DNA from 4 places in the Streptomyces sp. 1222.5 genome. Region 2 is predicted to be linked to each of the others. Evidence: riboswitches for the same ligand, from Rfam matches in the RefSeq annotation. Region 2 holds a riboswitch; each other region holds the start of a gene.
The links. Region 2 has a riboswitch for cobalamin ahead of BLW57_RS06685 (CbtB domain-containing protein). Riboswitches for the same ligand answer to the same signal wherever they lie in the genome.
Positions count from the first base shown of each region.

Region 1: linked by a shared signal. The riboswitch ahead of BLW57_RS02625 (Nickel transporter NicT) and the one ahead of BLW57_RS06685 (CbtB domain-containing protein) in region 2 are both predicted to bind cobalamin.
Region 3: linked by a shared signal. The riboswitch ahead of BLW57_RS29735 (cobalamin biosynthesis protein) and the one ahead of BLW57_RS06685 (CbtB domain-containing protein) in region 2 are both predicted to bind cobalamin.
Region 4: linked by a shared signal. The riboswitch ahead of BLW57_RS26930 (prenyltransferase/squalene oxidase repeat-containing protein) and the one ahead of BLW57_RS06685 (CbtB domain-containing protein) in region 2 are both predicted to bind cobalamin.

Region 1 covers NZ_FNSZ01000001.1:539,577-544,433, reverse strand. The annotation lists gene BLW57_RS02640 (YciI family protein) at 1-315, shown strand, start outside; gene BLW57_RS02635 (RNA polymerase sigma factor) at 323-1,468, shown strand; gene BLW57_RS02630 (ArsR/SmtB family transcription factor) at 1,550-1,945, opposite strand; cobalamin riboswitch at 2,025-2,213, shown strand; gene BLW57_RS02625 (Nickel transporter NicT) at 2,240-3,349, shown strand; gene BLW57_RS02620 (hypothetical protein) at 3,493-3,723, shown strand; gene BLW57_RS02615 (heavy metal translocating P-type ATPase) at 3,723-4,857, shown strand, end outside.
Region 2 covers NZ_FNSZ01000001.1:1,470,916-1,475,772, reverse strand. The annotation lists gene BLW57_RS06700 (glycoside hydrolase family 65 protein) at 1-393, shown strand, start outside; gene BLW57_RS06695 (hypothetical protein) at 530-733, shown strand; gene BLW57_RS06690 (hypothetical protein) at 803-1,282, shown strand; cobalamin riboswitch at 1,386-1,531, shown strand; gene BLW57_RS06685 (CbtB domain-containing protein) at 1,568-1,789, shown strand; gene BLW57_RS06680 (CbtA family protein) at 1,810-2,562, shown strand; gene BLW57_RS06675 (histidine phosphatase family protein) at 2,676-3,266, opposite strand; gene BLW57_RS06670 (catalase) at 3,580-4,857, shown strand, end outside.
Region 3 covers NZ_FNSZ01000001.1:6,581,284-6,586,140, reverse strand. The annotation lists gene BLW57_RS29750 (lysozyme) at 1-683, shown strand, start outside; gene BLW57_RS29745 (inorganic phosphate transporter) at 840-2,108, shown strand; gene BLW57_RS29740 (hypothetical protein) at 2,143-2,370, shown strand; cobalamin riboswitch at 2,515-2,656, shown strand; gene BLW57_RS29735 (cobalamin biosynthesis protein) at 2,758-3,702, shown strand; gene BLW57_RS29730 (cobyric acid synthase) at 3,699-4,857, shown strand, end outside.
Region 4 covers NZ_FNSZ01000001.1:5,973,915-5,978,771, reverse strand. The annotation lists gene BLW57_RS26940 (MBL fold metallo-hydrolase) at 1-707, shown strand, start outside; gene BLW57_RS26935 (transcriptional regulator) at 757-1,350, opposite strand; cobalamin riboswitch at 1,753-1,881, shown strand; gene BLW57_RS26930 (prenyltransferase/squalene oxidase repeat-containing protein) at 1,996-3,207, shown strand; gene BLW57_RS26925 (SCO2322 family protein) at 3,204-3,866, shown strand; gene BLW57_RS26920 (CbiQ family ECF transporter T component) at 3,898-4,857, shown strand, end outside.

The sequences.
Region 1 (4,857 bases), 930 kb from region 2:
GCGCACGTGCAGTACATGCGCGACTTCGCGGCGCGGCTGGAGAAGACCGGGGAGTTCGTCGACGGCCAGGCGCTGGCCCCGGAGGGGACGTGGGTCCGGTACGACGGTGAGGGGCGCCCGCCGGTCACCGACGGCCCGTTCGCGGAGACCAAGGACCTGATCGCCGGCTGGATGGTCATCGACGTCGACACCTACGAGCGGGCGGTCGAGCTGGCGGGCGAACTGTCGGCCGCGCCGGGCGCGGGCGGCGAGCCGATCCACGAGTGGCTGGAGCTGCGCCCGTTCCTCGCCGAGCCGCCGACCGTCACGGAGTGACCCGGCCGTGGACGAGGTGCTGCTGCGAAGTCTGACGCCCGGCGTGCTCGCCGTCATGGTGGCGCGGGGCGCGGACTTCGCCGCGGCCGAGGACGCCGTACAGGACGCGCTGCTGGAAGCGGTGCGCGTGTGGCCGGCCGATCCGCCGCGGGATGCGAAGGGCTGGCTGGTGACCGTGGCCTGGCGCCGGTACCTCGACGCGGTGCGGGCGGATGCCGCCCGCCGCCGGCGGGAGGACCGTGTCGACCAGGAGCCGCCACCGGCGCCCTCGCCCGCGGTGGACGACACGCTCCAGCTGTACTTCCTGTGCGCACACCCCTCGCTCACGCCGTCGTCGGCGGTGGCACTGACGCTCCGCGCGGTGGGCGGGCTGACCACCCGGCAGATCGCCCGGGCGTACCTGGTGCCCGAGGCGACCATGGCCCAGCGCATCAGCCGGGCCAAGCGCACCGTCTCGGGCGTGCGGCTGGACCGGCCGGGCGACGTCGCCACCGTGTTGCGCGTGCTGTACCTGATCTTCAACGAGGGGTACGGCGGTGATGTCGACCTCGCCGCGGAGGCGATCCGGCTCACCCGGCAGCTCGCGGCCGGGATCGACCACCCGGAGGTGGCGGGGCTGCTCGCGCTGATGCTGCTGCATCATGCCCGGCGGCCCGCCCGGACCGGGCCGGACGGCAGCCTGGTGCCGCTCGCCGAGCAGGACCGCGGCCGCTGGGACACGAAGGCGATCGCCGAGGGCATCACCCTCTTGCAGGCGGCTCTGTCGAGGGACCGGCTGGGCGAGTTCCAGGCCCAGGCGGCCGTCGCCGCCCTGCACGCGGACGCGCAGCGTGCGGAGGACACGGACTGGGTGCAGATCGTCGAGTGGTACGACGAGTTGGTACGCCTCACCGACAGCCCCGTCGTCCGGCTCAACCGCGCCGTCGCCGTCGGCGAGGCGGACGGCCCGCGTGCCGGGCTCGCCGCGCTGGCGGAACTGGACGCGTCGCTGCCCCGCCATTCGGCCGTGTCGGCGTACCTGCACGAGCGCGACGGGGATGTGGTGACGGCCGCCCGCCTGTACGCCGAGGCGGCGCACAAGGCTCCCAACCTGGCGGAACGCGACCACCTGACGCGACAGGCCGCCCGGCTCAACGCCCGCGCCCGCGGCTGAGGGCTCCGGCCGACACCGGCCCGGATGCCGACGCGGCGCGGTACCGCGGTCGCTCCCCGGTGCGCAGCCGCGTTCGGTGCCCTACTCCTCGGACCGGTGGGGCCGTACGCGGACGTCGCCGGTGTCGGCGGACTTGCAGTGCTCCAGCAGCGCGGCCGTCGGCCCGTCGACGAGGTGGTAGCGCACGATCCGGCCGTCCTTGCGGCCTTCGACCACTCCCGCGGCCCGCAGCAGGCGCAGTGCCTGGGAGACGGTGGTGTCGCGCATTCCGGTGGCCACGGCCAGGTCGGAGACGGCGATGGGACCGGCCTCGTGGACGGCGAGCAGCAGGGACAGCCGCCCGGGATCGGAGAGCAGGGAGAAGCGGTCGGCCCAGGTGCGCACCCGCTCGGGCTCGCCGACGGCGGCGATGGCGTCACAGACCCGGTGGCCGTCGATGGTGCGCCGCCCGGCACGGTCCGCGGGGACGAGATGCATGCCGCCATCATCGCAGCCCCGGACGATCGGCTCCATACCTGCGCAGTTGTGCAATCTTGCAGCCGACGACCTCGGCCTTCTAGGGTGGGCGGGCCGTGGTGTTCGGGAAGACCGGTGACAGCCCTCAGGGGCTCAGTCCGGAGCGGCCCTCGCCACTGTGATCGGGGAGTTCCCGCCCCACGTATGCCACTGGCCGCACGGCCGGGAAGGCAGGGGCGGGCGCGTCGACCCGTCAGCCAGGAGACCGGCCACGGCATCACGAAGCTGATCCACGAGGTGCTGGAGCGTGACCGCATGACCGTGTCCCAAGGCGTGCCCGAAACCGACGCCGAACCGTCCTTCCGCTGGCGTCGCGAGGACACCGTCCGCACCGCGGGACTCCTGGCCGTGATCGTGGCACTGCACGTGGTCGCCTTCGGGATCCTCTTCCTGCTGGTGATACCGCATCACTACGAGGTCGGCACCAAGGCGTTCGGGGTCGGGCTGGGCGTCACCGCCTACACGCTCGGCATGCGGCACGCCTTCGACGCCGACCACATCGCCGCGATCGACAACACCACCCGCAAGCTGATGGCAGACGGCAAGCGGCCCGTCTCCGTGGGCTTCTGGTTCGCCCTCGGGCACTCCAGCGTCGTGGTCGCCATGGCCGCCCTGGTCGCCGGCGGTGCGAAGCTCGCCGGCACCTTGATGAACGACGGCTCCCGTACCCACCAGGTCCTGGGCACCGTGGGCACCACGGTCTCGGGGTCCTTCCTGTACCTCATCGCCGCGCTCAACCTCGTGGCCCTGTTCGGCATCCTGCGGGTCTTCCGGGCCATGCGCGCCGGCCAGTACGACGAGGCCGAGCTGGAGGCGCACCTCGACTCGCGCGGGTTCATGAACCGCATCCTGGGACGGCTCACCAGGTCCATCCGCCGCCCGGGCCAGATGTTCCCCCTCGGCTTCCTCTTCGGGATCGGCTTCGACACCACGACCGAGGTCCTGCTCCTCGCGCTGGCCGGCAACGGCGCCGCCGCCGGGCTGCCCTGGTACGCGGTGCTGTGCCTGCCCCTGCTGTTCGCCGCCGGCATGAGCCTGTTCGACACCCTCGACGGCACGTTCATGAACTTCGCCTACCAGTGGGCGTTCTCGAACCCCGTCCGCAAGGTGTTCTACAACCTCACGATCACCGGCCTGTCCATCGCCGTCGCGTTCTTCGTCGGCACCATCGAACTGGTCGGCGTCCTGCACGACAAGCTCGGCCTGAGCGACGGCGTCACCGGCTGGATCGCGGGGCTCGACCTGGACAGCGTCGGCTACGTCATCGTCGGTCTGTTCGTGGTCGTCTGGGCGGTCGCCATCGCCTACTGGCGCCTGGCCAGGATCGAGGAACGCTGGAACACCCGCTCCGCCGACACCGGCTGACGTCGAGCTCCGCACGGGTCCGCCATGTGGCCTACGCCATCGTCCCGTGCGGGAACTCCGCCACCGATCCGTCCGACTGCTGGAGCGGTACGGCTGCGATCTCTTGCGCCGTACGACGGTTCGAGCGACCAGAAAGGTCGAGCATGGCCGAGTCCCGACACCCCTTCCGCAGAGCGGCCGCGGTTCCCCGCACCTTGCTGCCCCCGCCCAGGCTCTGTGGCTTCCTGTTGCTGCTGGTGCTGGTCTTCTCGGCGGCGTACGCCGTGGGATCGGCCGCCGGGCCGGTGGCGCCGGGCATGCACGGCTCCGGAGGCGGCGGAGGCAGCGGAGGCGGCACGGGTGACATGCCCGGCATGCACGGCGGCGGTGAGTGATGGGGGCCGAACCCCTGGCGCCGCTGGTGGTCACGGATCTGACGGTCGGCGGTATGACGTGTGCCGCGTGCGTCCGCCGGGTGGAGAAGAATCTGGCCGGGCTCGACGGGGTCACGGCCACCGTCAACCTCGCCACCGGACGCGCCCGGGTCAGCCATCCCGCGGACATCCCCGCGGAGGACCTCGTCACGGCCGTCCAGCGGGCGGGGTACGAGGCCGCGCTGCCCGAGCCCGCCGCACCGGACAGGCGCGACGGGACCGACGGTGGCGAGAAGGATGCCGAGTCCGCCGCGCTCCAGGAGCGCGAGCGGCTCGTGGTCACCGCGCTGCTGGCCGTTCCCGTGCTGGTCCTGTCGATGGTGCCGTCCCTGCAGTTCCGGAACTGGCAGTGGCTGTGCTTCGTGCTGGCGGCCCCGGTGGCGGTGTGGAGCGCCTGGCCGATCCACGTACGGGCGGTGCGCGGACTGCGTCACTCCGCGGCCACCATGGACACCCTCGTGTCGCTGGGCGTGGTGGCGTCCTTCTCCTGGTCGGCGTACGCGCTGTTCCTCGGGGGAGCGGGCGACCCGGGGATGCGGATGCCGTTCAGTCTGCTGCCGTCCGCATTGGACGGCCCCGCGCACGTGTATCTGGAAGCCGCGGTCGGCGTACCGCTGTTCGTGCTCGCCGGACGGTTCCTGGAGGCGCGGGCCGGGCGAGGTACCGGAGCCGCCCTGCGGTCGCTCGCGGAGCTGGCCGCCAAGGAGGTGTCCGTGCACGATGGGCACGGCGAGCGTTCCGTGCCCATCGAACAGCTGCGGGTGGGGCAGGTCTTCGCCGTGCGCCCCGGTGAGCGGGTCGCCACCGACGGCCGTGTGGTGGAGGGCAGTTCCGCCCTGGATCTTTCCCTGGTCACCGGCGAGAGCGAGCCGGTCGAGGTGGGGCCCGGATCCGCCCTCGTCGGAGGAGCGGTCAACGCCGGTGGTCTGCTCCTGGTGCGAGCCACCGCCGTCGGGAGCGACACCCGACTGGCCCGGATCACCCGGCTGGTGACCGACGCCCAGGCGGGCAAGGCGCGGGCGCAGCGCCTGGCCGACGCCGTGGCCGGGGTGTTCGTACCCGTCGTGCTGACCGTAGCCGTCACCGTGCTCGGGT
Region 2 (4,857 bases):
TGGATCCTGGCCCGGGCCCGCCGGACCGACGCCTGGGCCTTCGTCCAGGAGGCGCTGCGCGGCGACATCGCCGACCTCCAGGGCGGCACCACCGGGGAGGGCATCCACCTCGGCGCGATGGCCGGCACGCTCGACCTCGTCCAGCGCGGGCTGACCGGCCTGGAGACCCGGGGCGGCGCCCTGCGCCTCGACCCCGTCCCGCTGCCCGAACTCTCCTCCTACGGCTTCGCCATCCGCTACCACGGCCACTGGGGCGTCCACCTGCGCCTGCGCAGCGGCCTGCTGGAGATCGCCGTACCGGCCTCCGGCCGCGGCCCCATCGACCTCCGCCTGCGGGACCTGGCGGTGGGAGTACGGCCGGGGGAGACGGCCCGACTGGTGCTCCCGGAGTAGTCCCTCAGCTCACCCAGATCTTGCGTGTCTCCCCGTCGTATCCGGCGGCGACGCAGTGCCGCGGTGCGCCGCAGGCGAAGCTGAGGACGCCGGCGCCGTCGGGGTGCTGTGCGGGCAGTGACGTGCGCTTCCAGCTGTGCCCGTCGCCGGTGACCGTGACGTTCCGGCCCCCGGCCGGGCGGCGGCGCTCTGCGGCAACACCATGACGGTCAGCACGGCGAAGACGCAGACGACCGCGTACCACGCTCTCGCACCCAACGCTGCCCCCCGGTTCGGGTCGGATGTGGACAAGTGGGCCGAGAGCAGCGGGACGTCGGGCGACCTGGGCGCCAATCTGTGAAGGAACACCGGAACTCGTGCGGATATCCTCTGTACATGGTCAGGTTGCTGTGAGGTGTGGATCCACCGCATGAGAAGACGAAACCTCTGGGCGACGGCCGTGGCCCCGGCCGTCCTGGCGACGACGGTGCTCACCTGGTGGCTGGTCCGTGATCCCGCCCCGTACGCCCTGAGCGGCGGACCGGCGGTGCACCTCACCGTGCGTCCCGAGAAGTCCGGCCATCCGGACGCCGGGGAGGTCGCGGACGAGGCCCGACTGCTCCTCGAGGTGTACGTCCAGCGACTGAGGGCCGGTGACGCCGACGGCCTGGCCGACCTGGGCGCACCCTGGTACACCGGACGCGACCGGGCCGCGCGCGACCTGATCGACCGCTACCGCGCGCACGCCGGCGGAGCGGCCGAAGCGATCGTGCGGGACCCGGCCGTACCGTACCTGGCCGGTGTGGAACTCCGCTTCGGCGACGGCCGGCGGCAGACGCTCGGGCTCAGCCGCGACCGCGACGACGTGTGGTGGCTGCAGCTGGGAGCCGGCGACCCCGTGGCGCCGTAAACCCGCCGGACGGAGCGGCCGCCTCACGGCTTCCCCGTGGCACCCGGACCTGACGTGCCGTCACGAGAGGAAGATCACGGCGGTGGACGCGGTCTTGGCCGCGCACGCGTCTCGCGGTACGGTCTGTCCGATATCGACGACGGCGAGACGGAAGCCGGTGGGAATCCGGCACGGTCGCGCCACTGTATGCGGGGCACCCCTCGGGGTGGTCCGCCGAGTCAGACCCGTGGCCGTCGTCCTGTGCACCACCGAGATGGGACGCGAACTCCCAGAGGAGGCCCTGCCATGGCGCAGACCGTCGCCCAGCCGACTGCCGACACCCCCGCCGTTCCCGCCACGCTGCCGCTGAAGGCGATAGCCCCCTGGGCGGTCTTCTTCGGCGTCCTGATGCTTGTCCTGCTCTACTTCGTCGGCGCCGAGCAGGGCGCCACGTCCGTGTTCAACGGCACCGACGTCCACGAGTGGGTGCACGATGCCCGCCACCTGCTCGGCTTCCCCTGCCACTGACGCGAGGGACGCCGCGCACCATGAACTCCGCAACGGTAAGAAACCTCCTCGTGCGGGGCATGCTCGCCGGCCTCGTGGCCGGCGTGCTCGCCCTCGTCGTGGCCTACCTCCTCGGTGAGCCGAGCGTCGACCAGGCGATCGCCTTCGAGGACGCCCACTCCCACGAGCACGAGATGGAAGTCGTCTCCCGCTCCCTGCAGTCCACCGCCGGCCTCGCCACGGGCGTTCTCGTCTACGGGGTCGCCTTCGGCGGCATCGCCGCGCTCGCGTACTCCTTCGCGCTCGGCCGTGTCGGCCGTTTCAGCCCGCGGGCGACCGCGCTGCTGCTGTCAGGCTGCGCGCTGGTCGCCGTGTACGTCGTGCCGTTCCTGAAGTACCCGGCCAACCCGCCGTCCGTCGGTCAGCCCGAGACCATCGGCAAGCGGACCACCCTGTTCTTCCTGATGATGGCCCTCAGCGTGCTCCTCGCGGTGGGCGCCACCATCCTCGGCAAGCGTCTCGCGCCCCGTCTGGGCAACTGGTGGGCGACCGTCGTCGCGGTGGCCGCCTTCGTCGTCGTCATCGGGCTCGCCTACGCCTTCCTGCCCGCCGTCAACGAGCTGCCCGCGCACTTCCCGGCCCGCCTGTTGTGGCGGTTCCGGCTCTCCACCCTGGCCATCCAGACCGTCCTGTGGGTCGGATTCGGTCTGCTCTTCGGCGAGTTGGCCGAGCGGCAGCTGAACCCCCGGCCGGCCAGGGCATCTTCCGGACGGACGGTTCCCGCCCCGCACTGACGGTCACGGGACACCGGGCGCCCCTTCGGAACGGGCGTTCGCGCCGCGCGGTGGTGACGCTGCCGCGCCGGCGCCGGGTAGGCGGCCTCCTGAGCCATGGCGACCGCCCCGGCTCAGGAGGCGGCGGCCGCGTCCCGTCCGGCCAGCGGCTGACCGAGCCGCAGATTCCACCGTCCGGCCCGGCCGCTCAGTTCCGTCGCCGTCAACGGCGGCACGTCCAGCCGCCAGAAGGCGGCCGCAGGCAGACCGAGGACGTGCACGACCGCGGCCCGCACGACCTCCGGCTCGACCACGGCGAGGGTGCGGCCGTCCGTGCCCTGTACGGCGTCCAGCCACCGCCCGACCCGCTCGCACAGCTCCCGCACCGACTCGCCGCCGTGGGGCGCGGATCCGGCGTCGGTGAGCCAGCGGCCCACGGCCTCCGGCTCGGCGGCCCCGACCTCCTCCAGGGTGCGGCCTCGCCAGCGGCCCGCGTCCAGACCGGCCGGCGCCGAGTCCCGCGCACCGACGAGGCCCAGCGCCTCGGCCGTCTCCCGGCAGCGCACGCTCGGTGAGGTCAGCACCCGGCCGGGGGCGCGCAGGCACCCGGCGGCGGAGCGGGCGCGGGCCGCCCCGGCCTCGTCGAGCGAGTCGCCGTCGTCGAAGCGGGCCCGCCGCATCGACGGGCTCGTCGCGGGCGAGACGAGGGTGACGCGGCTGGTCACGTGCTTGTTCCTCCTGCTGCTGTCCCGGGTTCGTGCGCCGGGGCCGGGGCCGGGTACCGGGAGCGGCCCGGCGGTACGGCCGCGAACCTAACACCCGCCCCGAGACGGCAGGCACCTCGTCCCGCGACCCGCGGTACAACACGACGAGGGTGTTTAGCCCGCTCCCCGTGGGTCACGCGATTCGGGAAACCCGGTGCCGGCCGGGACCGCCCCCGCGCGTGCGCGGGTAGGAGGCGAGTGCCGCCCCCGCTGGCGGTAGACCGGTGCCCAGGAGCCGCTGCGCCGCCGTCGGCGCACGACGAAAGGCAGCCTCATGACGGAGATCCGCCCCGCCACCACCTCCGACTCGGGCGCACCGGTGGAGAGCGACGAACACTCGCTCACCGTCGGCCCCGGAGGACCGATCCTGCTCCAGGACGCGTATCTGATCGAGCAGATGGCGCAGTTCAACCGGGAGAGGATTCCCGAGCGCCAGCCGCACGCCAAGGGAAGCGGCGCCTTCGGCCATTTCGAGGTGACCCACGACGTCAGCGCCTACACCAGGGCGGCGGTCTTCCAGCCCGGCACGCGCACCGACCTGGTCGCCCGCTTCTCGACCGTCGCGGGTGAGCGCGGCAGCCCGGACACCTGGCGCGACCCGCGCGGCTTCGCGGTGAAGTTCTACACCAGCGAGGGCAACTACGACATGGTCGGCAACAACACGCCGGTGTTCTTCGTCAAGGATCCGATGAAGTTCCAGCACTTCATCCGGTCCCAGAAGCGCCGCGCCGACAACAACCTGCGCGACCACGACATGCAGTGGGACTTCTGGACCCTCTCCCCGGAGTCCGCGCACCAGGTCACCTGGCTGATGGGGGACCGGGGCGTGCCGCGGACCTGGCGCCACATGAACGGCTACACCTCGCACACCTACATGTGGATCAACGCGGCCGGCGAGCGGTTCTGGGTGAAGTACCACTTCAAGACCGACCAGGGCATCGAGTGCTTCACCCAGGACGAGGCCGACCAGATGGCCGCCGCCGACACGGACTACCACACCCGTGACCTCTTCGAGCACATCCGGGACGGCGACTTCCCCAGCTGGACCCTGTACGTGCAGGTCATGCCGTACGAGGAGGCCACGTCCTACCGGTTCAACCCGTTCGACCTCACCAAGGTGTGGCCGCACGGCGACTATCCGCTCATCCAGGTCGGGCGCATGACCCTGGACCGCAACCCCACCGACAACCATGCCCAGATCGAGCAGGCGGCCTTCCAGCCGAACAACCTCGTCCCCGGTATCGGGCCGAGCCCGGACCGCATGCTGCTGGCCCGGCTGTTCTCGTACGCGGACGCCCACCGGTACCGCATCGGGGCCAACTACCAGCAGCTGCCGGTGAACGCCCCCGTCGTCGACGTCCACACGTACTCCAAGGACGGGGCGATGGCGTACCGGAACACGACCGATCCGGTGTACGCGCCGAACTCCAAGGGCGGACCCGCGGCGGACACCGAGCGCTTCGGCTCCCCGCCCAGCTGGACCGCCGACGGCGAGATCACCCGCGCGGCCTACGTCTCCCACCCGGAGGACGACGACTGGGGGCAGCCCGGC
Region 3 (4,857 bases), 5.1 Mb from region 2:
GACCCAGGGCGACCGCACACCGTGCCCGCGCCCCCCGGGCAGCGGCGGCTCGGGTGTCGCACGGGCATGACGTGTCGTCCCATCAGAACCACGTCGACTGGCCGGAGGCCCGCGCGGAGGGGGCGCGGTTCGTCTACGTGAAGGCGACCGAGTCCACGGACTACCGCAACCCCTATTTCTCCCGGCAGTACGACGGCGCCCGCGAGGCCGGCCTGATCCGGGGCGCCTACCACTTCGCGCGGCCGGACCGGTCCTCCGGCGCCCGGCAGGCGGCCTACTTCGTGCGGCACGGCGGCGACTGGCGGGCGGACGGCTGGACGCTGCCGCCCGCGCTGGACATCGAGTACAACCCGTACGGGGGCACGGACAAGTGCTACGGGCTGGGCGAGCGGCGGATGGTCCGCTGGATCCGGTCGTTCAGCGACGAGATCCGGCGGGAGACCGGCCGCCGCCCGGTGATCTACACGACGACCCACTGGTGGCGGCTCTGCACCGGGAACACCCGCGCCTTCTCCTCCCACGCCCTGTGGATCGCCCGGCACGGCGGCTCGCGCCCGGGGAAGCTGCCCGGCGGCTGGCGGCGCTGGACTTTCTGGCAGTACGGGATCAAGGGCGGGCTGCCGGGTGACCAGAATCTCTTCCACGGCCCGGCGAGCCGGCTGCGGAGCTTCGCCCGGGGCTGAGACCCAAGGGGCGCCTGAGCCGACGCGGTCGGACAAGGACAAGCGGAACCCCGAACACTCGTTACAGTCACCATGGCGCCCGACCCAGTTCATCTTCCGTTCACCCAGGTTGCCTACGGTCGACCAGCCAATGACCTCGAACGATTGCCTGGGTAAATGGAAAGCTTCTCGCTGATCCTCGCGATAGTGGTCGTAACCGCTCTCGCGTTCGATTTCACGAACGGTTTCCACGACACCGCGAACGCGATGGCCACCACCATCTCGACAGGCGCTCTGAAGCCCAAGATCGCGGTGACCATGTCCGCCGCCCTCAACCTTGTGGGCGCATTCCTCTCCGTGGAGGTCGCGAACACGATCTCCAAGGGTCTCGTCGACGAGACCGGCATCCGTCCCGAGGTCATCTTCGCCGCCCTGGTCGGCGCGATCCTCTGGAATCTGCTGACCTGGCTGGTGGGCCTGCCGTCCAGTTCCTCGCACGCCCTGATGGGCGGCCTGATCGGCGCCACCGTCGCCTCGGCCGGCTTCGGCGCGGTCCACGGCGAGGTCCTGGTGACCAAGGTGCTGCTGCCCGCGGTCGCCGCGCCGATCGTGGCGGGCCTCGCGGCGATGCTGGCCACCCGCTTCTCGTACGGCATCGGCGGCAAGGCCGAGGCCGAGGCCACGCGCAAGGGCTACCGCGCCGGCCAGATCGCCTCCGCCGGCCTGGTCTCCCTCGCCCACGGCACCAACGACGCCCAGAAGACGATGGGCATCATCACCCTCGCGCTGATCGCGGGCGGTGCCATCTCCCCCGGCTCCAACCCTCCCACCTGGGTCATCCTCTCCGCGGGCCTGGCCATCGCGCTCGGCACCTACATCGGCGGCTGGCGCATCATCCGCACCATGGGCAAGGGCCTGACCGACCTGGAGCCGCGCCAGGGCTTCGCCGCCCAGACCAGCGCCGCGACCGCCATCCTGGCCTCCTCCCACCTCGGCTTCTCCCTCTCCACCACCCACGTCGTCTCCGGCTCGGTGATGGGTGCGGGTCTGGGCCGCAAGGGCGGTGTGGTCCGCTGGTCCACCGCGACCCGTATGTTCGTCGCCTGGGCGCTGACCCTGCCGGCCGCCGCGCTGGTCGGCGCGGGCGCCGAGTCCGTCACGGACCTGGGTGACTGGGGCACCGCCGTCGTCGCGGTCTTCCTGGTCTCCGCCAGCGCCGCGATCTGGAAGCTCTCCCGCCGCGAGGTCGTCGACCACACCAACGTCGTCACCGAGACCGAGGAGCCGGCCGGCGTGGTGACCACCGCCATCGCCGCCGTGATCCCGCCGCCCGCGGGCACGGTCGCCGAGGACCCGGCCGTCGCCTTCCCGCACCAGTCCACCGGCCGGGGCCGGGTCGCCGACCCCGCCGCCGCCCCGGCCACCCCGCCGGCCGCCACCGTCTGACCCCGGCACCCCGGTTACTGAAGGAAGCATCCCCATGAAGATCGACTGGGCGGCCCTCGGCTCCGTCTTCGGCGTCAGCCTCGTGGTCACGGTGGGCCTGGTGGCCCTGTTCACCCTCGGTATCAAGGGCCTGGCCCGGCGCGAACAGGCCGCGGCCCAGGGCGACTCCGCCGCCCTCGCCGTCACCGGCGCGTACGTCTGCTTCGCCGCCTGCGCGGCCGCGGTGGCGTACGGCATGTATCTCATCGTCGCCAAGGCCTGACCCGGCGTCCGCCGCACGGCGGACGCGAACGAGCACCGCAGAGGCTCCCCTCCCCGCCCGGGAGGGGAGCCTTCGGCATGCTCGCCCGCCCCACGATGTGGGGATCGGCACACTCTCCCCACGCAGGTCAAAGGCAAGTTGACGGCCCTTCCGGGCGCGTGGTGGACTGCCCAGGCCATGTACGGCGGCAAGAGAGGAAGCCGGTGCGAATCCGGCGCGGTCCCGCCACTGTGACCGGGGAAGAACCCCCGGGAGCCAGGAACTCTCACCGCCGGATCAGTCGAACCAGGGCGCGGACACCCTGAGTGAGGACACGTATCGCCATGCTCGGCTGCCGATCGAGGACCAGTACCAGACCTGCCCCTGTGCCCACGGCCGGCTGAGCCGATGGGTGCCGATCGCTCCTACGCGTACGGCGCCGCCGCCGGCCTTCTCGGTGACCTGCTCCTCGGCGATCCCCGCCGCGGGCATCCCGTCGCCGCGTTCGGACGGGCGGCCGGGGCCGTGGAGAGCGCGTTGTGGCACGACCACCGCGGCTGGGGGACGCTGCACACCACCGTGTGCGCCGGTGGCGCCGTGGCCCTGGGCGCGCTGGCCGCACGCGCCGTACGCCCCTCCTTCGTCGCCTCCGCCGCGCTGACCGCCGCCGCCACCTGGTCGGTCGCCGGCGGGACTTCGCTCGCCCGGGAGGCCCGCGTCATCGGACGTGCCCTGAAGACCGGGGACGTCGACGCGGCCCGCGCGCGGCTGCCCCATCTGTGCGGCCGGGACCCGCAGGCCCTGGACGCCGACGGGATCGCCCGGGCCGTGGTCGAGTCCGTCGCCGAGAACACGTCCGACGCCGTGGTGGGCGCCCTGGTGTGGGGAGCCGTCGCCGGAGTGCCGGGACTGCTCGGCTTCCGGGCGGTCAACACCCTGGACGCGATGGTGGGTCACAAGTCGCCCCGGTACCGGCGCTACGGCTGGGCCTCCGCCCGCCTGGACGACCTCGCCGGCTGGCCGGGGGCGCGGCTGACCGCCGTACTCGCCGCCGCGGCCGGCCCCGATCCGCGCGGTGCCCTGCGCGCTTGGAAGGCCGACGCGCACCGGCATCCGAGCCCCAACGCCGGGCCCGTGGAGGCCTCGTTCGCGGGCGCCCTCGGAGTGCGCCTGGGCGGGACGCTCTCCTACGGCGGGCGGGTCGAGCACCGCCCGGTGCTCAACGGCCGGACCGGGCGCGCCGTCCGGGCCACCGACATCGACCGGGCCGTACGGCTCTCCCGCCGCGTCGGCCTGCTCGCGCTCGGCTTCACCGTCGCCGCGCGCCGAATCGTGAAGGGACGTGGGAAGTGAACGGGGGTCTCCTCGTCGCCGGCACCACCTCCGACGCCGGCAAGAGCGTCGTGACGGCCGGGATCTGCCGGTGGCTGGTGCGCCAGGGGGTGAAGGTCGCGCCGTTCAAGGCGCAGAACATGTCCCTCAACTCCTTCGTGACCCGTGAGGGTGCGGAGATCGGGCGGGCGCAGGCCATGCAGGCGCAGGCGTGCCGGATCGAGCCGACCGCGCGGATGAACCCGGTGCTGCTGAAGCCGGGCGGCGAGCAGAGCAGCCAGGTGGTGCTGCTGGGCAGGCCGGTGGGCGAGATGAGCGCGCGCGGCTACCACGGCGGGCGCCAGCAGCGGCTGCTGGGCACGGTGCTGGACTGCCTGGCCGAGTTGCGGGGCACGTATGACGCGGTGATCTGTGAGGGGGCGGGCAGCCCGGCCGAGATCAACCTGCGGCGGACCGACATCGTCAACATGGGCGTCGCGCGGGGCGCCCGGCTGCCCGTGCTGGTGGTGGGGGACATCGACCGGGGAGGCGTCTTCGCCTCCTTCTTCGGCACCGTCGCCCTGCTCTCCCCCGAGGACCAGCAGTTGGTCGCCGGGTTCCTGGTGAACAAGTTCCGGGGCGATGTCAGCCTGCTGGAGCCGGGGTTGGACATGCTGCACGGCCTCACCGGGCGGCGCACCTACGGCGTCCTGCCGTACCGGCACGGCCTAGGCATCGACGAGGAGGACGGGCTGCGCGTCTCGCTGCGCGGCACGGTCCGGGAGTCCACCGTCGCTGCCCCGGTCGGCGAGGACGTGCTGCGGGTCGCCGTGTGCGCGATCCCACTGATGTCCAACTTCACCGACGTGGACGCGCTCGCCGCCGAACCGGGTGTCGTGGTGCGGTTCGTGGACCGCCCGGAGGAGCTGGCGGACGCCGACCTCGTGGTGGTCCCGGGCACGCGCGGGACCGTACGGGCGCTCCAGTGGCTGCGGGAGCGCGGGCTCGCGCGGGCGCTCGCCAGGAGGGCCGCCGAGGGGCGTCCGGTCCTCGGCATCTGCGGTGGCTTCCAGATCCTCGGCGAGCACATCGAGGACGAGGTCGAGTCGCGCGCCGGGGAGGTCCCCGGGCTCGGACTGCTGCCGGTGCGGGTGCGGTTCGCCCGCGAGAAGACGCTGACCCGGCCGGTCGGCGAGG
Region 4 (4,857 bases), 4.5 Mb from region 2:
GGGAGACCCGGCCCGAGCGCTGGTACGCGTACATGGCGGACAAGCTCGCGGCGGCCGGGGCACCCGAGGAGCACATCGCCCCGTTGCGGGCCGCCCGGGGCCGCCGTACCCTGCCCGGTCTCTCCCCCGCCCTGCCGGACCGGGACGTCGCGCCCGGCGAACTCCTCGACCTGCCCGGCCGCCGGCTGCGCGCCGTCTGGACCCCGGGACACACCCCCGGCCACGTCTGCCTGCATCTGGAGGAGGACCATCCCGCGCGACGCGCGGGTCGCGGGCGCCTGTTCAGCGGCGACCACCTATTGCCGGAGATCACCCCGCACATCGGCCTGTACGAGGACCCCGACGACGCCACGGTGACCGACCCGCTCGGCGACTACCTCGACTCCCTGGAGCGGGTGGGCCGGCTCACCCCGGCCGAGGTGCTCCCCGCCCACCAGTACGCGTTCACCGACGCGCCCGCCCGGGTACGGCAGTTGCTCGAGCACCACGAGCAGCGGCTGGCCGGGCTGCTCGCGCTGCTCCGCGAGCCCCTCACACCCTGGCAGCTCGCGGAGCGCATGGAGTGGAACCGCCCCTGGGCCGACATCCCCTACGGCTCCCGGAACATCGCCGTCTCCGAGGCCGAGTCCCATCTGCGCCGCCTGGTGAAGCAGGGGCGGGCCGAACCGCTCGCCGGGAGCGAGCCGGTGGCGTACGTGGCCGTGTGAGCGACGTGCGCCGTGGCGGGACCGTCCCGCCCCCGTCCTGGACGCGGGGTCAGGTACGCCCGGCGTCCTCCACCCGCTCCGCGGAGATGATCATCTCGGCCAGGTCGGCGAGGGTGGCGAGCTGGTGGGCGTTCATCTGCGGGGCGCGGGCGGCGAGCCGGACCAGTCCGTTCTGGCGCAGCCGCAGCAGCGGGTCGGCCTCGGCCTCCAGGTTCTGCAGCACGGGCTGCAGCGCCTCGTGCAGCGCTTCCGGTTCGTCGGCGGTGAAGAACCCGGCGGGCAGGCCGAAGAAGCGGCGCAGCCGGTCGGTGTGCGCGAGGCTCGGCATCCCGCTCTTGCGCCACTCGCTCAGCCACTGCCGGCTGGTGCCGGCGATGGCGGCCAGCTCGCCCAGGGAGTACCGCTTTCCGTCGGGCCTCCGCCGGTTCTCGCGGATGAAGTCGAGGCGCTGGCGCACCCGTTGGGTCAGCATGGTCTCGGGAGCCCGGCCGCCGTCGAGGAGTTCGGCGACGACGGCGACGGGAACTCCGGTGCGGCGGGACAGATCGGCCACGTCGAGGGCCTCCGGCAGCCGACCCGGCCGGCCGGTCAACTCGCCGAGCCGGCGCAGGACATCGGCCAGGTCGGCGTACGCGTCACTCACCGAGTTCTCCCTGGGCTGTCGTCCGTTCGGTGTCGGGCTGACGCGAGGCTACCGGGTCGGTCGGTGACCGACCAGGGGTGACAGCGCTTCCTACCCAAAGGGGCAGCAATCGTTGACAGTTGCCGGAGCGGTGGGTGAGGATCACGGCACGGAGAGCGAGATGCGACCGCCCCGGGTGCCGGTCACGGGGGAGCGGCACCCGGGGTGCACCACACCCGATCGCCTCGGCCGTCCTCGGCGGCGGACCGGTCGACGACGCGCCGGCCGGCCCTCGCGGTCCCCGGCGCGGCACCCACGCGTCGTCGATCCCGTGCGCGTCGGCCGTACGGCCCGAGCCCGTCAAGAGCGTGACGCCGGTCACCGGGCCGGTGTGCCCACGGCCACCCCTCGGGCCGCGCGGGGCTGCCGGTAAAGTGGCGGAGTCGTCATCACACCCGTACGGGGGGAAGCCGGTGCAATTCCGGCGCTGACCCGCAACCGTGAGCCGCCCGGCGGGCGGTGAGCCGGACCGCCCCGGGCGGGACGTTGACCGGCTCACGTGCGTCGGCGGCCCGCCGCGCACGGCACCGTCGAGGTACACGGGGCCGAGCCGCCCGGGTGTTCCCGTGCGCTGCAGGCTCCCCGCAGGAGAGGCAGTCGCCGACCATGAACGTTCGCCGCAGCGCCGCGGCTCTCGCCGCCATAGGCGTGCTGGCCGCCGCCGCGCCCGCCACGGCCGCCGACGCGTCCCCGTCCCCCAAGGTGGCGGTGCCGGACGGCCTGTACGGCAAGGCGGACCCGACGTACGACGGCGTGTGGCGGCAGTCGCTGACGCTGCTCGCCCAGCGCACCCTCGGCTACCGGCCGACCCCGAAGGCCGTGGACTGGCTCACCGGGCAGCAGTGCGCGAACGGCTCCTTCGCCGCCTTCCGTGCCGCGCCCGGCAAGGCCTGCGACGACAAGACGCAGGTGGACACCAACAGCACGGCGGCCGCCGTGCAGGCCCTGGCCGCCGTCGGCGGACACGACCGCGAGACCCGCAAGGCCCTGGTCTGGCTGACCACCGTGCAGAACAAGGACGGCGGCTGGGGGTACACGCCGGGCGGCCCGAGCGACACCAACTCCACCAGCGTCGTCATCGGCGCGTTCGCCGCGGTCGGCCAGGACGTCGCGAAGCTGCACAACAGGAGCAGGACCCCTTACGACCTGCTGGCCGCGCAGGCCGTCCCCTGCGACCAGGACGGCGGTGGCGCCCTCGCCTACCAGCCGGACAAGAAGGGCAAGCTGCTCGCCAACGCGGACGCGACGGCGGCCGGCCTGCTGGGCTCGCTCGGCAAGGGCTTCGCCGCGGAGGTGGGCAAGGCGCCCGCGAAGGACGACTGCGTCAAGGCCGCCCACCCCACCCCGGCCCAGCTCGCGGACAACGCGGGCGCCTACCTGGCATCGGCCGTCGCCGAGACCGGTCACCTGAAGTCGACCCTGCCCGGCGCCAAGGACCAGCCCGACTTCGGCAACACCGCGGACGCGGTCGTCGCGCTCGCCGCGGACGGCCGCACCGACCGGGCGAAGAAGGTGTACGCCTGGCTGGAGAAGAACGCCACCCAGTGGGCGGCGCAGAGCGGCCCGGCCGCGTACGCGCAGCTGATCCTCGCCGCGCACGCGGTGGGCGCGCAGCCGGACGACTTCGGCGGCACCAGCCTGGTCCGCTCCCTCAACGCCCAGGGCCCGGCCCCGCAGGCGGAGAAGGCCGCCGGGAAGAAGGCCGAGGCGTCCGACGACGACTCGAACACCGGCGTGTGGTGGATCGTCGGCGTCGGCCTCGTGGCGGGTATCGGCATCGGCTTCCTGCTCAGCGGCCGGAAGAAGAACCGGCCGTGACCCCCGTCCGCCGTGCCGCGACCCTGCTGGTCGCCGCGCTCGTCCTGCTGCTTCCCGCGACCGCGGCCCACGCCACCGGCTACCGCTACTGGTCGTTCTGGGAGCGCTCCGGCGGCCACTGGACGTACGCCACCCAGGGCCCGTCGATGGTGCGCCCGGACGACGGCGCGGTCCAGGGTTTCCGGTTCGCCGTGAGCGCGGACTCCGCGGACGCGACCCGGCCGCGCGGTACGGCGGACTTCACCACGATCTGCGCGGAAACGCCCGCGAAGGCGGGCACCAAGCGGGTGGCGCTGGTCCTCGACTTCGGCACGCCCGCCGACGCCCCGTCCGGCGAGCGGCCGCCCGCGCGCCGCACCGCGTGCGCCCGCCTCTCGCCGGACGCGACGAGCGCGGACGCGGTGGCCGCGGTCGCCAGACCCCTGCGCTACGACACCAACGCGCTGTTGTGCGCGATCGCCGGGTATCCGCACCAGGGGTGCGGGGAACAGGTGTCGGCGGACCGCGAGCCCGCGGCCGCCGCACCGGAGAAGCACGGGCCGGACGGCGGGTCCGGCGGTGGGCCGTCGCTGGGTCTGCCGGTCGGCGTGGGGGTGGTGGCCGTGCTGGCGGGCGCCGCGGTGTGGCAGGCGCGGCGGCGGCGCGATGACTCCGTGTAGCTGCGGGCCGTCCTGCGACAGCGGGTGCGCCGTGGCTGATCGCGCCGTTCCCCGTGCCGCCGGGAAGCCGAAGCCGCCGGCCACCGCACGGCACCGGTACCGGTCCCGGTTGCACCCCGGTGCCTGGTGGCTCTGGGCGCTCGCCCTCGGTACCGCCGCCACTCGCACCACCAACCCGCTCCTCCTCGCGCTCCTCGTCGCCGCCTCCGCCTACGTCGTGGCGACGCACCGCTCCTCGGCTCCCTGGGCCCGCTCCTACGCCGCGTTCGTCAGGCTCGGCCTCGCCGTCCTGCTGGTCCGCCTGCTCTTCGCGGTGGCCCTCGGCTCCCCCATCCCCGGCACGCACACCCTGTTCACCCTCCCCGAGATCCCGCTCCCCCACTGGGCGCAGGGCATCCGGCTGGGCGGCCGGGTCACCGCCGAGGCGCTCGTCTTCGCCGGCTACGACGGACTGAAGCTGGCCACCCTGCTGATCTGCGTGGGCGCGGCGAACGCCCTGGCCGGCCCCTCCCGGCTGCTGAAGTCGCTGCCCGGGGCGCTGTACGAGACGGGGGTGGCCGTCGTCGTCGCCCTCACCTTCGCGCCGCATCTCATCGCCGACGTACGGCGGCTGCGGGCCGCCCGCCGGCTGCGGGGCCGCCCCGACCGGGGCGTGCGGGGCCTGCTCCAGGTCGGACTGCCGGTCCTGGAGGGGGCGTTGGAGCGCTCGGTCGCGCTCGCCGCCGCGATGGAGTCCCGCGGTTACGGCCGCACCGCCGAGGTGCCCGCCCGCGTCCGCCGTACGACCGCCGCGCTCACCCTCGGCGGACTGCTCGGGGTGTGCGCGGGAACGTACGGGCTGCTCACGGCCGAGGGCGGCACGTACGGGCTGCCGGTGCTGCTCGCCGGTGTGGCCGCCGCGCTCGCGGGTCTGCGCCTGGGCGGCCGCCGTTCCCTGCGCACCCGGTACCGCCCGGACCCCTGGGGCGTACGGGCCTGGCTGGTCGCGGGG